DNA from 2 places in the Arthrobacter sp. A2-55 genome. Region 2 is predicted to be linked to the other one. Evidence: predicted binding sites of a transcription regulator. Region 2 holds the regulator's gene; the other holds the start of a gene.

Region 1 (6,556 bases), on a different contig from region 2:
CGATGATCAGGTCATTGAATTCGGCCGGCGCCATTTTGCCCACCAGTTCGCGCTGGCCCGGGGACTCGATCTGGAAGCACCCCAGGGTGTGTGTGCTGCGGATCAGTTCGTAGGTGGGTTCGTCGTCGAGCGGGACGGCGTCCAGGTCAATGGTTCCGTCCTCCCCCACATAGGCCGGTCCCTGCCCATTGCTGTCCACCGGGTGTTTGCCGGCGGCGACCACTTCCGCCTTGGAGGGGTGCAGGCGGATGACCTCGCGCACGGCGTATGCCATGGCACTTTGCATGCGCACCCCCAGGACATCGAGCTTGAGCATGCCCATGGCGTCCATGTCATGTTTGTCGAACTGGCTCATGGGCAGGCCCAGTCCGCTGGGCTGCACCGGGGTGCGGTTCAGCAGTGTGGAGTCCCCCAGGATCACCCCGCACGGGTGCATGGAGATGTGCCGGGGCAGGCGGTCCAGCCTTTCGGTCAGGTCCACGAGCATGTCCAGCTGGGCGCCTCCTTTCGGGGGCCGGTCATCCAGGGAATGCTCGGGCAGTGAGTTTTCACGCCGGGATTGCTCGACCCTGGCGGCAAAGTCACGCAGCTCGGGTTTTTCCGCCAGGGCTTCCCGGAAGGAACTGGCCGAGAACCGCCACAGCTGCTTGGCGATCCCGTCAACGTCCTCCTGCTCCATCCCCAGGGCCAGTCCGGCGTCCCGCACGGCACCCCGGGCCCGGTAGGCGTTTTGCATGCTCATCAAGGTCACCCGCTGGGAACCAAAGCGTTCAAAGATGCGCCGGTACACGGCATGCCGTTCGGCGCTTTCGACGTCCAGGTCGATGTCCGGCAGGGTGGAGCGGTCACGGGAGAGGAATCGTTCAAACAAGAGCCCGTTGGCGATGGGGTCCACGGCGCTGATCCCCAGCAGGTAGTTGACCAGCGACGACGCCCCGGAGCCCCGGGCAGCCCGGCGCACCCCCATGGTGCGGATCATTTCGGAGACTTCCGCGACTGTCAGGAAGTAGGAGGCAAACCCCAGTTCGTTGATGGTTTCCATCTCCCGGGTCAGCCGGTCCCGCACAGCGGCCAGCCGTCCGCCCTGCAGCCCGGGGAAGCGCCAGCCCAGCCCGGCGTCAACCCGCTGCCAGAGTTCGCGCTCCGCCGGCTGCGCCAGCCCCAGCACGCCGGGTTCAGGGGTGCTGGGTTGTTTCCAGCCGAGGTCATGGACCGGATCGAGGCGGCACTTGTCCGCCAGCTGGTGCGTATTGGCCCACAGGAGGGAAAGCTCCCGTGCGCCGAAGCCACCCTGGCGTCCGATTTCACGAACCATGGCATGCATGTCCGTGGCGCCCTTGAGCCAGCCCTGTCCGGTGGGCTGCAGGTCCGGCGCACGCCGCATGGGGGCGATGGCCCGGGCCGCGTCAAGAACATCAGCCGTGGGGGCGTCGTCCCGGGTGCAGTAGCGCACGGCATTGGCCAGCACCGCCGGCACGCCGAATTCCTCGGCCAGCTTCAGCATGCGCACCGCGTGGGTGGTGCTCAGGGCGGTGCCAGGTTCGCTGAAGTGGCTGACAATTTCCACCGCCATGCTGCCGGCGGGCATGATTGCCGCCCAGGCCTGAAACTTGGTGCGCGGCAGGAGATACCTGCGTCCGGCCATGGCAAGGCCCACATTGGAAAAGGGGCCAAGCAGGACTGTCAAGGCCGGTTCACCGGTTTCCGGATCCAGCACCCCGGCCGCCAGTTGCGCCATGGTGAGCCCAACGGGTCCCCTGGGCCGGGAGTGGGCTGAGGACACCAGCCGGCACAGGGCGGCATAGCCGGCACCGGCGGGCAGGTCCCTGCCCCCATGCGCCAAAATGGCCACCCGGCCACACTCCACCAGCCCGCGGCCGTCCTGCTCCGGACCCGGTCCCTGGCGTTGGCCAGGCTGTGGGGCCAGCCGCGGTCCCGGCGGGCCCCCAAGGCCTTGCCCGGCCTGTTCCAGCCCGCCTGGTTCCACGATGGCCAGGTCCACGCCCAGCAGCGGATCGATCCCGGAGGCCATGCAGGCCTTGACATGCTTGACCACCCCATACAGCCCGTCCCGGTCAGTGATGGCCAGTGCATCTGCTCCGTCCGCGGCCGCAGCCTCCACCAGATCGACCGGCCAGGAAACACCGTAGTGGGCGCTGTAAGCGGAGGCCGCATGGAGGTGTACGAATTTATGCCGGTTCTCAGGCACTGAAATCCTGCCCTTCCGCCAGCTCAACCACGGCATCATGGACCTTGATGATGCGCCACCGCTCCCCCGGCTGGTACCGCACCAGGTCGAAGGTGGTCAGGGCAGCACCGGCGGGTGCGCCGTCGCGGTGGACCTGGACCCGCCAGATTTGGCGGTCCACCAGCCCAATCCCATCCCCCCGGGCGGCCCGGGTTTCCTCATCCCACCAGTTCCGCCGCTGGTACCAGCACAGGGGTTCTGCCGCCAGGGTGTAACGGCGCCCCTGCCACAGCAAGTGCAGCGGCACGCCGGCTGTCGACAGGGACACCTCAACGGAGTCACTAAATGTGCCCACCCAAGCTGCCACCTCCGTCCATACCGCAAAAAACCCGGCCACCTCCGGCACCGCAGGGCGGTCCATGGAAGGAACATTATTACAGGGATTTCGAAAATTACTAGAATGTATATTCTAGTGTAATTCAGTGTACGCTCACATCACGCGGCATGAAAGCCGTCAATTGGGAAGCATCTCGCCGGGCCGGGCATTCACAGCAGCCGCAGGGCGTTATGTACATAGCTGCCAGGGCATGAGGCGTCTAGCATGGCTTTATAGTCATCGGCGTGACCACGCTGCTGGCGCAAAACGACTATAAGGAGCGTTCCATGACTGACATGGTCACCCTCATCGCCAGGACCACACCGTTGGAGCGCGAGCTCAAAACAACCTCCCGCACGGTGGAAGAAACAGACCTTCCCCGCCTGGGCGAACTGTACTTCACGGCCTATGACCCCGGAGTTGCCGGCGAATCGCTCCAAGCCGCCCTGGAAGACATCAAGGCCTCCATGGCCGGGAAGTACGGGAATTTTCTGCCGAACGCCTCCCATGTTGCGCTGGATGAAGACGGCAAAATCGTGGCAGCAATCCTTGTCGTGGAACGAGCCATCGGCAGCGACACGCCCGACGCCCCCTTTATCATTGAACTCATCACCGACCGCCTCCACCGCCGGCAAGGATTGGCCGAGGACCTGGTATTGGCCACCATGGACACCCTGTTCAACGACGGCCAAAAGGACGTGGCCCTGCGGGTGGAGGCCAGCAACTCGGCCGCCCTTGCCCTCTACCTGTCCCTGGACTTCCGCCGCTGGTCGCCCGAAGAGGGCGAGGACTGAGGCGGCGCTGCAGAGTGCCAACAGACCACACACAGGGGGCATCATGGAACAACGGCTGAATTTCATATCACTGGGGGTCCGTGACGTTTCGCGTTCCCGGGACTTCTACGTCACGGGACTCGGCTGCGAGGCACGGCTTGACGTCCCCGGTGAGGTCATTTTCCTCCAGGTCAACCATGGCCTCATTTTGTCACTGTGGGACAGGGCCGCCATGGCTGCAGAGCTTGGCACGGACCCAGCCGCCCTTGATGCCTGTCCCATCCCGCCTGTGACGCTCAGCCACAACGTGTCCAGCCCGGAGGCGGTGGACGCCGTGGTGGGACAGGCCCGCAAGGCCGGCGCCGCCGTCGTCCGCGACCCGGCGCGCCAGTCATGGGGAGGCTACAGCGGCTACTTCGCGGACCCGGACGGCTTCCGCTGGGAAGTGGCCTACAACCCCACCTGGGATGTGGACGACACGGGCCGCGTCACAGTTTAATTCCCCATGTGGATCCCCGCTGTGAACAGGCTGGGAATCTGCCCGAAATTGCTGCGCCCGCGACATGTCCCGCCAATTCCCCCAGCTTGGCGTGTGACCATTGGCTGTGCCCACACCCGTAGAGGACGGCACTTTCGCATGCACAGAGTAAGGCGGCCCCGGCCATGATCCCCATAGCAGTTGCAGCACTCCTGGTGCTCGTCGTCCTGGCGGGCGCCGCCCGGGCCGTCACGGCACCATCGGCTCCGGCCAGGGTGGATGGTGCCGCACTGGCAGTTGCCGCCCTCGCCCCGGGTGCAATGCTGTGGAGCTTGATAGGGTCTCCGGCTGCCGCCGCTGCCGCCGGCTGCGCGGGAATGTGGTTCCTCTGGCGGGTGGCTGCACCGGCGGGCAGAGGCGAACGCCCTCCCGGGACCGGGAGGGGGGCGGCAGTTTACCGCCTGCTATATTCGGCCGTCGCCCTGTGGGCCTCCCTGGCACTGAACACCGTGCACCATGCCGGTGCCAGCCAGGAACTGGCCACCATCATCCAACACATGGCAGTGGCCGTGATCCTGAGCCTCTCCTGCGCGGGCTGGCTGCTGGGCACCTTCGCCATGCCGAAGGATTCAGCGCCAAGAATCCAGCCGGCACTCGGGGTGCAGGAAGCCCTCGCCGCGGTGGCGCTGGCCCTGTGCCTGTTCAGCATTATCTAACGGGATGGTGCCGCAGCCGCTGGTCCGGCGGCCGGCCTGGCCTGACATTCGCTCAGGCCTGACGTGCCATGAGCTCCGGCGAATCGTTGCGAACATTGCCAACCTCGGGGCCCACCAGGTCCAGCACCCAACCGGCAGCCAGGCTGTAGGACTCTGCCAGGACTGCGTCCAAGACAGTTTTCGGCGTCGTATTTCCCGGGTCCAGCCATTCACCCAGGGTGTCCTGCCCCAGCGGAACAGGAAGCCGGTCGTGGAGGGTTGCCAGTTCGCCGTCGGGCGGTGAAGCCATGGTGAGGATGGTGCAGGACAGCAGCCACTGGCCCGGATCCCCGTCCGCCAGGGCCGGGTCCTTCCACCACTCGTACAGCCCGGCGAAGGAAATAAGCCGGCCGCCGGGATTGTGGACAAAGTACGGCTGTTTGGCGCCTCCGGGAAGCTTCTTCCATTCGTAGTACCCCTCCACCGGGACGGCGCAGCGCCTGGACTTGGCGGCGGTGCGAAAGGTGGGCTTCTCCAGGACTGTTTCGGTCCGGGCATTAAAGGCCCACACTCCCACCGAGGCATCCTTGGCCCAGCGCGGCACCAAACCCCACTTGGCCACGTGCACCTGCCTGTGGGCCACGCCGTCAACAAGCCGCTCCAGCACAATGGGCACATCCGAAGTCGGCGCCACATTCCAGGAAGCGCGCAGCTCCAGGTTCTCGTCCGCCTCGGCTTCAAGTTCCGCAACCAGGTCGCCCACGGCCCGGGCCATCACATATCGTCCGCACATGCCATCCATCGTGCCACTTCCGGCGCCCCAATGGCGGGAATAGCCGGGCGAGCCGGTAGCGTTGTGGCTACGACGGCACAGAAATAGATTCGTAGGAGAAATAACGTGGAATACACCCCGGAAACCGGCACCATCACGATGTTTTCGACCGTTTGGTGCGGTTACTGCAAGCGCTTGAAGAAGCAGCTAGACGCCAAGGGGATTGGCTACACCGAAATCAACATTGAAGACACTCCCGGCACCGCCGAATTGGTGGAGAAGCTGAACAACGGGAACCAGACTGTGCCCACCGTGATCTATCCGGACGGCTCCGCTGCAACCAACCCGTCCCTCAATGACGTCATGGCGAAGCTGGGAGTCTGAACCGCCTTCCCTTCCGCAAATACAAGGAGTAAGACATGGTCCACCTGGTCCAGGGCGCAGTCGTGTTGTCCAAGGATGCCCCCGTCACACTGCAAACTGTAAGGGTGCCGGACCCCGGCCCCGGCGAGGCGCTGGTGGACATCCTCACCAGCGGCGTGTGCCACACCGACCTGCACTACAAACAGGGCGGCATCAGCGACGACTTTCCCTTCCTGCTGGGCCATGAAGCCACCGGCGTGGTCAGCGCGGTGGGCCCGGACGTGAGCAATGTTGCACTGGGCGACAGGGTGGTGCTGAATTGGCGGGCCGTGTGCGGCACCTGCCGAGCATGCGCCAAGGGTCAGCCGCAATACTGCTTCAATACGGCCAATGCCACGCAGAAGATGACGTTGGAGGACGGCACCCCGCTGACTCCTGCCCTCGGCATTGGCGCGTTCATTGACAAGACCCTGGTCGCCGCGGGGCAATGCACCAAGGTGGATGCCGACGTTGATCCCGCCGCCGTCGGCCTGCTGGGCTGCGGCGTCATGGCGGGCATCGGGGCAGCCATCAACACGGGCGGGGTCAAGCGCGGTGACTCCGTGGCCGTGATCGGCTGCGGCGGCGTGGGTTCCGCAGCCGTTGCCGGCGCCGCCCTGGCCGGTGCCACCACCATCATCGCCGTGGACCGGGACCCGCGAAAGCTGGCAACGGCAAGGAAACTCGGCGCCACACACACCGTCGACTCGGCCTCAGAGGATGCAGTGGCGGCCATCCGTGGACTCACGGGCGGATTCGGCGCCGACGTGGTGATTGACGCCGTGGGACGTCCCGAGACGTACCGGCAGGCGTTCTACGCCCGCGACCTGGCCGGCACGGTGGTGCTGGTGGGCGTGCCTGCACCGGAGATG
Region 2 (6,556 bases):
CGTGACCATGGGCGCCTTCATCTTGGGCTGGACCACGTCAAAGTTCCAGGTCTGGACCCCGTAGGAGTGGACAAAGTAAAAGCGTTCCGACTCAACACCGGAAAACAGGCGGGAGCCCTCGGCAACCTTGACCGTGTTCCACCCCATGTGCGGGACCACGTCGGCGGGCAGCAATTCGACGGTGCCTGGCCATTCGCCCATGCCGTCCACGCGCTCACCGTGCTCCACCCCGGCGTCAAAAAGCACCTGCAGGCCCACGCAAATGCCCAGGACCGGCCTGCCTCCGGCCACCCGCCGCCCGATCATGCGCAAGCCGTCCACGGCCTTCAGCTCCGCCATGACGGAGCCAAAGGCGCCCACGCCGGGCACCACCAGTCCGTCCGCGGACATGACGTCGTCGGGCTTGGCGCTCAGCGTGACAATCGCGCCGGCGCGTTCAAGGGCCCGGACGGCTGAGCGGACATTCCCCGAACCGTAGTCGAGGACGGTGACTGTCGGCCTGGCCGTAGTGCCAGTTTCGACGGAGTCGGTACTCACAGCAGTCCCTTCGTGGACGGAATGCCGGTGACCCGGGGGTCCGGCTCGACGGCGGCACGCAGTGCGCGGGCAAACGCCTTGAATTGGGCCTCCACGATGTGGTGGGGATCGCGGCCGGCAATGACCGTCATGTGCAGGCAGATTTGCGCATGCAAGGTAATGGCCTCGAACACGTGGCGCGTGAGGGAGCCGGTGAAGTGCCCGCCGATCAGATGGTACTCCTGGCCCGCAGGCTCTCCGCCGTGCACCAGGTAGGGGCGGCCCGAGACATCCACCACCGCGTTGGCGAGGGCCTCGTCGAGGGGGACGGTGGCCTCGCCAAAGCGCCGGATGCCCGCCTTGTTGCCGAGGGCCACCCGCAGCACCTCACCCAGGGAGATGGCCACGTCCTCCACGGTGTGGTGGACATCGATGTGGGTGTCGCCGGTGGCTTTGACGGTCATGTCAATGAGTGAGTGCTTGGAGAGCGCAGTCAGCATGTGGTCGTAAAACGGCACCGACGTGTCAATGGTCGACTTGCCCGTGCCGTCCAAGTTGATCTCGACCAGCACGCTGGATTCGCTCGTGGCACGTTCCAGCCGTGCCGTTCGTCCCTGGGCGGGCTGCGGGCTGTTCTCAGTCATTGTCAGGAGGTCCTTTGGATTGTTGGCTGCCGCCCGCCTTCCGATGGGCACAATGGGCGGCGGCCGCGCGCTTGGTGTACTAACAGTTTAGGAGGGCGGATGCCCATCCGCCCAACCGGGCCGGGCCCCTGTTGGCGGCGTGGGACCCCGTTGGGCGGCATGGGAGCGGCGACGGGGCCGCCCCCGCTCTCGGGTGGGGCGGCTAACGGGCCAGGATGGTGCGCAGCCCGTCAAGGAAGGCGGTGGTTTCGGCTTCAGTGCCTGCTGTCACCCGAAGGTGCCCGGGGATTCCCACGTCCCGGACGAGCACGCCAGCGGCCAGCAGCCCCTCCCACACGGCCTGTGGACTTTGGAGTCCGCCAAAGAACACGAAGTTGGAGTCAGACGGCGCCGGGGTCAGCCCAAGCGCTTCAAGTTCAGTGACAATGCGGTCCCGCTGGACCTTGATGGCTTCGACATTCGCCAACAGGGAATCCGAATTGCGCAGGGCAGCCACGGCCGTGGCCTGGGTGATGGCAGACAGGTGGTACGGCAGGCGGACCAGGCGGATGGCGTCGGCGACTTCGGGTGCAGACGCCAGATACCCGACCCGGGCGCCGGCGAGGGCAAACGCCTTGCTCATGGTCCGCGAGACCACCAGCCGCGGCCGGCCCTCCTGCAGCGTCAATGCACTGGGGGTGCCGGTGTGGGAGAACTCCGCATAGGCCTCATCGACTATGACAATGGCCTTCGACGCCTCGCCTGCTTCATACACCGCCTCCACGACGTTAAGCCCCAGCGCGGTGCCCGTGGGATTGTTTGGCGAGCACAGGAGGACAACATTGGGGGCCTGCCGGCGCACCTGGGCTGCGGCCGACCCGGCGGACAGGCCGAAGTCGCCATCCCGGGTCCCGGCCACATAGTCCGTGCCGGTGCCGCTGGCCAGCAGCGGGTACATCGAATATGTGGGGGGAAACCCCATGACACTGCGGCCCGGGCCCCCGAAGGCCTGGAGCAGTTGCTGCAGCACCTCGTTGGATCCGTTGGCGGCCCAGATGTTTTCCTCGGTCAGGCCGTGTCCCAAATAGGCGGCCAACGCACGGCGCAATTCGGTAAATTCCCGGTCAGGGTACCTGTTGAGGCCGTCGAGCTCGTCCGCCACAGCTTTCAGGATTGCTTCCTTGGCATCCAGCGGAACCCCGAAGGTGTTTTCATTGACGTTGAGCAGGATGGGAACGTCCAGCTGCGGTGCCCCATAGGGATGGCGCCCGCGCAGATCGTCGCGTAGCGGAAGCTGGCTGAGGCGTTCAAACTGGTCCATGGGACCAGTTTAAGGTGAACCGGAGCAGCTTTACGAACTCGTGACGGCGGGCGTCCCACCATGTGGTCACTTGGCGCGGGGTACGTAAAGCTGCTGCCCGGCCTGCAGGACGCCCGTGGTCAGGCCGTTGAGCGCCACGATATCGGAGACAACGTCCCGGATGTCGCGGGTGGGGTCGCTGGCGGCTGCTATCGACCAGAGGCTCTGGCCCTGCAGGACAGTCACGGTGCCCGCGTAGTCAGCCATGTCCACCGAGCTGTGGGTGGTGGCGGCATTTGCCGGGCTTGCAATGGCCCCGAGCAGCACCGCCAACAGGGTGAAAACCAGGGCCGACGCGACAAGGATGGAGGGGATGCCCAGCAACAGCACGCGCCCACGCCGGGTCAGCGTCAGTGGCCGGGCTGGAATATGGGGTCCCGCCTGGGAAAACACCAAAGCACTCATGATCGAAGTTCCTTTCACACCATGGAGGTTCATCCTGTGCGTTTCCTGCCCAGGGCAGGTGCCGCAGCGGTTCCGCAGGAGCCAACTTCCATACACATTTTCATTGCTAGAACGTATGTTCTAACCGATGTACTACAGTTTTAGCATCTATTGACGACTGTTGCCAAGACTCGATAGAACAAATGTTTGAAATTCGCCCGATTCTGGCTTAATCTTGAAGTCAAGGACTAGCTGCTAATGGCAGTCCACCAGCAGGCACTGACATTTATGGGCCACCCGCACAGGCGGGCCCCTACAGGCAGACAGAGTGGATGCAGGCAGATGGCTGCAGGCCACGAAAGGACCGAAGGACCATGGCGCTACCGGAACCTCCGCACCGCATCCCGCAGGCCCCCAGCAGGGCGGGCATGAAGGGCCTGACCGTGCGGCAGAAAAAGATCCTGGAATGCATCCAGCGCTCCATTGCCGACAAGGGCTACCCGCCGTCCATGCGCGAGATTGGCGACGACGTCGGCCTGGCCAGCCTGTCCAGCGTCACGCACCAGTTGACCCAGCTGGAACGGCACGGCTACCTCCGCCGGGACCCCAAGCGCCCTCGCGCCATGGAAGTGCTGATCCCCCTGGTCCTGGACGACGGCATGGTGGAAATCGAGGGAGTTGAGGCCCCCAACCGCATCCGCAGCTCCAACGGCCTGAACTTCGCCGAGCTCAGCAGCTCCTCCGACACGGCATTTGTGCCGCTTGTCGGCCGCATTGCAGCCGGCGGGCCCATCCTCGCCGACCAGGTCGTGGATGACATCATGCCGCTGCCGCGCCAGATTGTGGGCAGCGGGGAACTCTTCATGCTCAAGGTTGCCGGCGACTCCATGGTCGACGCGGCCATCTGCGACGGCGATTGGGTTGTTGTGCGGCGCCAAAACACGGCCAACAATGGAGAAATCGTGGCCGCCCTCCTTGAGGACGAGGCCACAGTCAAGACTTTCCGCCAGCGCGACGGCCACACGTGGCTGCTGCCGCAGAACACCCGCTACGAGCCAATCCTCGGCGACACTGCCACGATCATGGGCAAAGTGGTTTCAGTCCTGCGCAGCCTGTAGGCAGGCCCGCAGCAGGACCGGGAGGGGTCTGCGGGCAGGCTGCCCAGCTGGCGATGCAGCCGGCTGGGCAGCCGGCCCGCCCACCGGGCCGGCCCTACTTGCCGGACAGTCTCTGGAGTGCTGAGAGGGCCACCGTACGGTCCTTGGTGGACCAGAACGGCGGGAGCGCGGCGCGCAGGAACCCGCCGTAGCTGGCATTTGCGAGGCGGGAGTCAAGGACTGCGACAACACCGCGGTCGCTGCTGGAGCGGATCAGCCGCCCCACCCCTTGCGCGAGCCTGATGGCCGCATGGGTCGCGGAGATGGCAATGAACCCATCGCCGCCGCTTTGGGCCACGGCGCGGGCCCTGGCCGTGACGAGGGGATCGTCCGGGCGCGGGAACGGAATCCTGTCAATGACCACGAGCCGGCAGGAGGCGCCCTGGACGTCCACACCCTGCCAGAGGGACATGGTGCCAAACAGGCATGTGTCCGGTTCGTCGGCAAACTGCTTGATGAGCCCCGCCATGGAGGAGTCCCCCTGGCAGAGGATTTTCACCTTGAGCTTCTTCCGGAGCTTCTCCGCGGCGTCTTCCGCGGCCCGCCGCGAGGAGAACAAGGCAAGGGTGCCGCCGCCCGCGGCCGTGATGAGTGCCTCCAGTTCGGCGAGCTGCTCGGGCGAGTTGCCAAAGCCTGGCTTGGCCAGGTGCGCCGCCACGTACAGCATCCCCTGCTTGGGATAGTCGAAAGGTGACCCGACGTCCGCCCCGGTCCAGTCGGGTGCACCGGCGCCCAGCAGCCCCAGTCCCCCGGCCGTTGCCTGGAAGGACTCGCCAATGGCCAGCGTGGCGGACGTCAGGATGACGGTGTGGTCCGCGAAGAGTCCCTCGCGCAGCTTGCCGGCCACGCTGAGGGGCGCGATGTTGACGACAGGCGGTTCGCCGTCGTCGGCCTTTTGATAGCCCTGCCCCGGCTTGAACGTGCCTGGGCGCGAGGCCCACACCACCTCCCGGGAATCGCCGGCGGCCAGCAGCCTTTCGCACAGGTCAAAGATGAGGTTCAGCCGGGCCCGGGCAATGGAGCGGCCGCCATCAGCTGCGGCACTGCCTTCCGGCTTCGAATCGGACAGTGCCGCCCGGGCTGCGTCCCGCAACTGTTCGACGGCGGACGTGTGGGACTCACTGAGTCCATTGGGCAGCAGTCCTGTCGGCGTTCCCGCGAACGCCAGGTCCAGTGCGGCGGCGGCGGCATGCAGGGCATCCACCGAGATTCCGGTGTGCTTGCGAGTGCTGGACGCCGCCGCCTGGACCATCTGCACGGAGAGCTGGCCGGTGACGGCGCCGGTGACCCGGTCCTGCAGCTCATGGGCCTCGTCCACCACCACCACGTCGTAGTCCGGCAGCACAGCAATGCCTTCAAAGGCGCTGATGGCAAGCATGGCGTGGTTGGTCACCACGATGTCGGCCTCGGCACCCTTGGCCCGGGCCAATTCGGAGAAGCAGGTCTCGGCCAGCGGGCACTTTTGGGCGCCCAGACATTCCATGGACGTCACTGACACCTGGCGCCAGGCCTTGTCCGTGACACCGGGGAGCAGTTCGTCGCGGTCGCCTGTTTCGGTTTCCTCTGCCCACTCGCGCAGGCGCACCACCTCACGCCCCAGCGGCGAGGTGGGTCCCGTGGTGGCGCCGGGCAAGTGCGCCACGCTCGAGTCCTCCCCCAGGCTGAACAAAGCGCCCTCGGAGGAATCCTCTGAGGGGAAGCCTCCCCCGAGTTTGTGCCGGCAAACATAGTTGCTGCGGCCCTTCACGAGCGCCACGTCGATGGGCCGGGGCAGCAGCGGTTCGAGGGCGGCCAGCAGCCTGGGCACGTCCCGTCCCACAATCTGGGCCTGCAGCGCCAGGGTGGCGGTGGCCACGACGGACGGCTTTCCGCTGTCGAGGGCGTGCACGATCAAGGGAATGAGGTACGCCAGTGACTTTCCTGTGCCCGTGCCGGCCTGGACCAGCAGGTGGTTGCCTGTTTCGATGGAGTCAACCACGCGGCGGACCATCTCATGCTGGCCTTCGCGGAGCTGCCCGCCCATGGCGGTCACGGCGCAGTCCAGCAGCTCCAGCGCCTGTGCAGCCCGTGCCTTCTCGCCGGCGGAACTGTTCGGGCCGGTTGCGCCGGTGGCGGTTGCCGTATCACCCATGCTGGACAAAGGGCTCAACCTCGGAGGCCAAGTCTTCACGAACGTGCACATGTGCCATGGTGCCGTGTTCACCGTGCTCCAGGCTGATGATTTCGGCATCACTGCGGTGCAGCCTGTTCAAAACATCCCCCCTGTCATACGGGATCAACAGGGTCAGGTCAACGCTGGGCCGCGGGATGGATTCACTGATGGCTTCCAACAGTTCATCAATGCCCTGCCCGGTCCGGGCGGAGACCACCACGGTGCGGGGTTCGTGCTGGCGGAGCCTTTCCACCACAAAGGGGTCGGCAATGTCGGCTTTGTTCAGAATGATGATTTCCGGAATTTTCAGGGCACCGACTTCCGCGAATACGCTGCGCACGGCCGCGATCTGCCCCTCAGGGTC

Evidence for each region. The regulator LexA, encoded in region 2, represses DNA repair genes until DNA is damaged. The targets are predictions, from matches to a motif close to TCGAACANNTGTTCGA.
Region 1: the regulator LexA is predicted to act here: its motif matches at 2,645-2,660, upstream of LPN03_RS00380 (DUF6504 family protein).

The regions. Positions count from the first base shown of each region.
Region 1 is NZ_JAJLOZ010000001.1:86,335-92,890, forward strand. Features, by position in the region: gene LPN03_RS00375 (DNA polymerase III subunit alpha) at 1-2,209, opposite strand, end outside; gene LPN03_RS00380 (DUF6504 family protein) at 2,202-2,609, opposite strand; gene LPN03_RS00385 (GNAT family N-acetyltransferase) at 2,852-3,358, shown strand; gene LPN03_RS00390 (VOC family protein) at 3,402-3,836, shown strand; gene LPN03_RS00395 (hypothetical protein) at 4,001-4,531, shown strand; gene LPN03_RS00400 (SOS response-associated peptidase) at 4,584-5,303, opposite strand; gene LPN03_RS00405 (mycoredoxin) at 5,409-5,666, shown strand; gene LPN03_RS00410 (S-(hydroxymethyl)mycothiol dehydrogenase) at 5,702-6,556, shown strand, end outside.
Region 2 is NZ_JAJLOZ010000007.1:39,222-45,777, reverse strand. Features, by position in the region: gene hisH (imidazole glycerol phosphate synthase subunit HisH) at 1-537, opposite strand, end outside; gene hisB (imidazoleglycerol-phosphate dehydratase HisB) at 534-1,160, opposite strand; gene LPN03_RS03710 (histidinol-phosphate transaminase) at 1,363-2,460, opposite strand; gene LPN03_RS03705 (LysM peptidoglycan-binding domain-containing protein) at 2,527-2,904, opposite strand; gene lexA (transcriptional repressor LexA) at 3,258-4,001, shown strand; gene LPN03_RS03695 (ATP-dependent DNA helicase) at 4,096-6,171, opposite strand; gene hflX (GTPase HflX) at 6,164-6,556, opposite strand, start outside.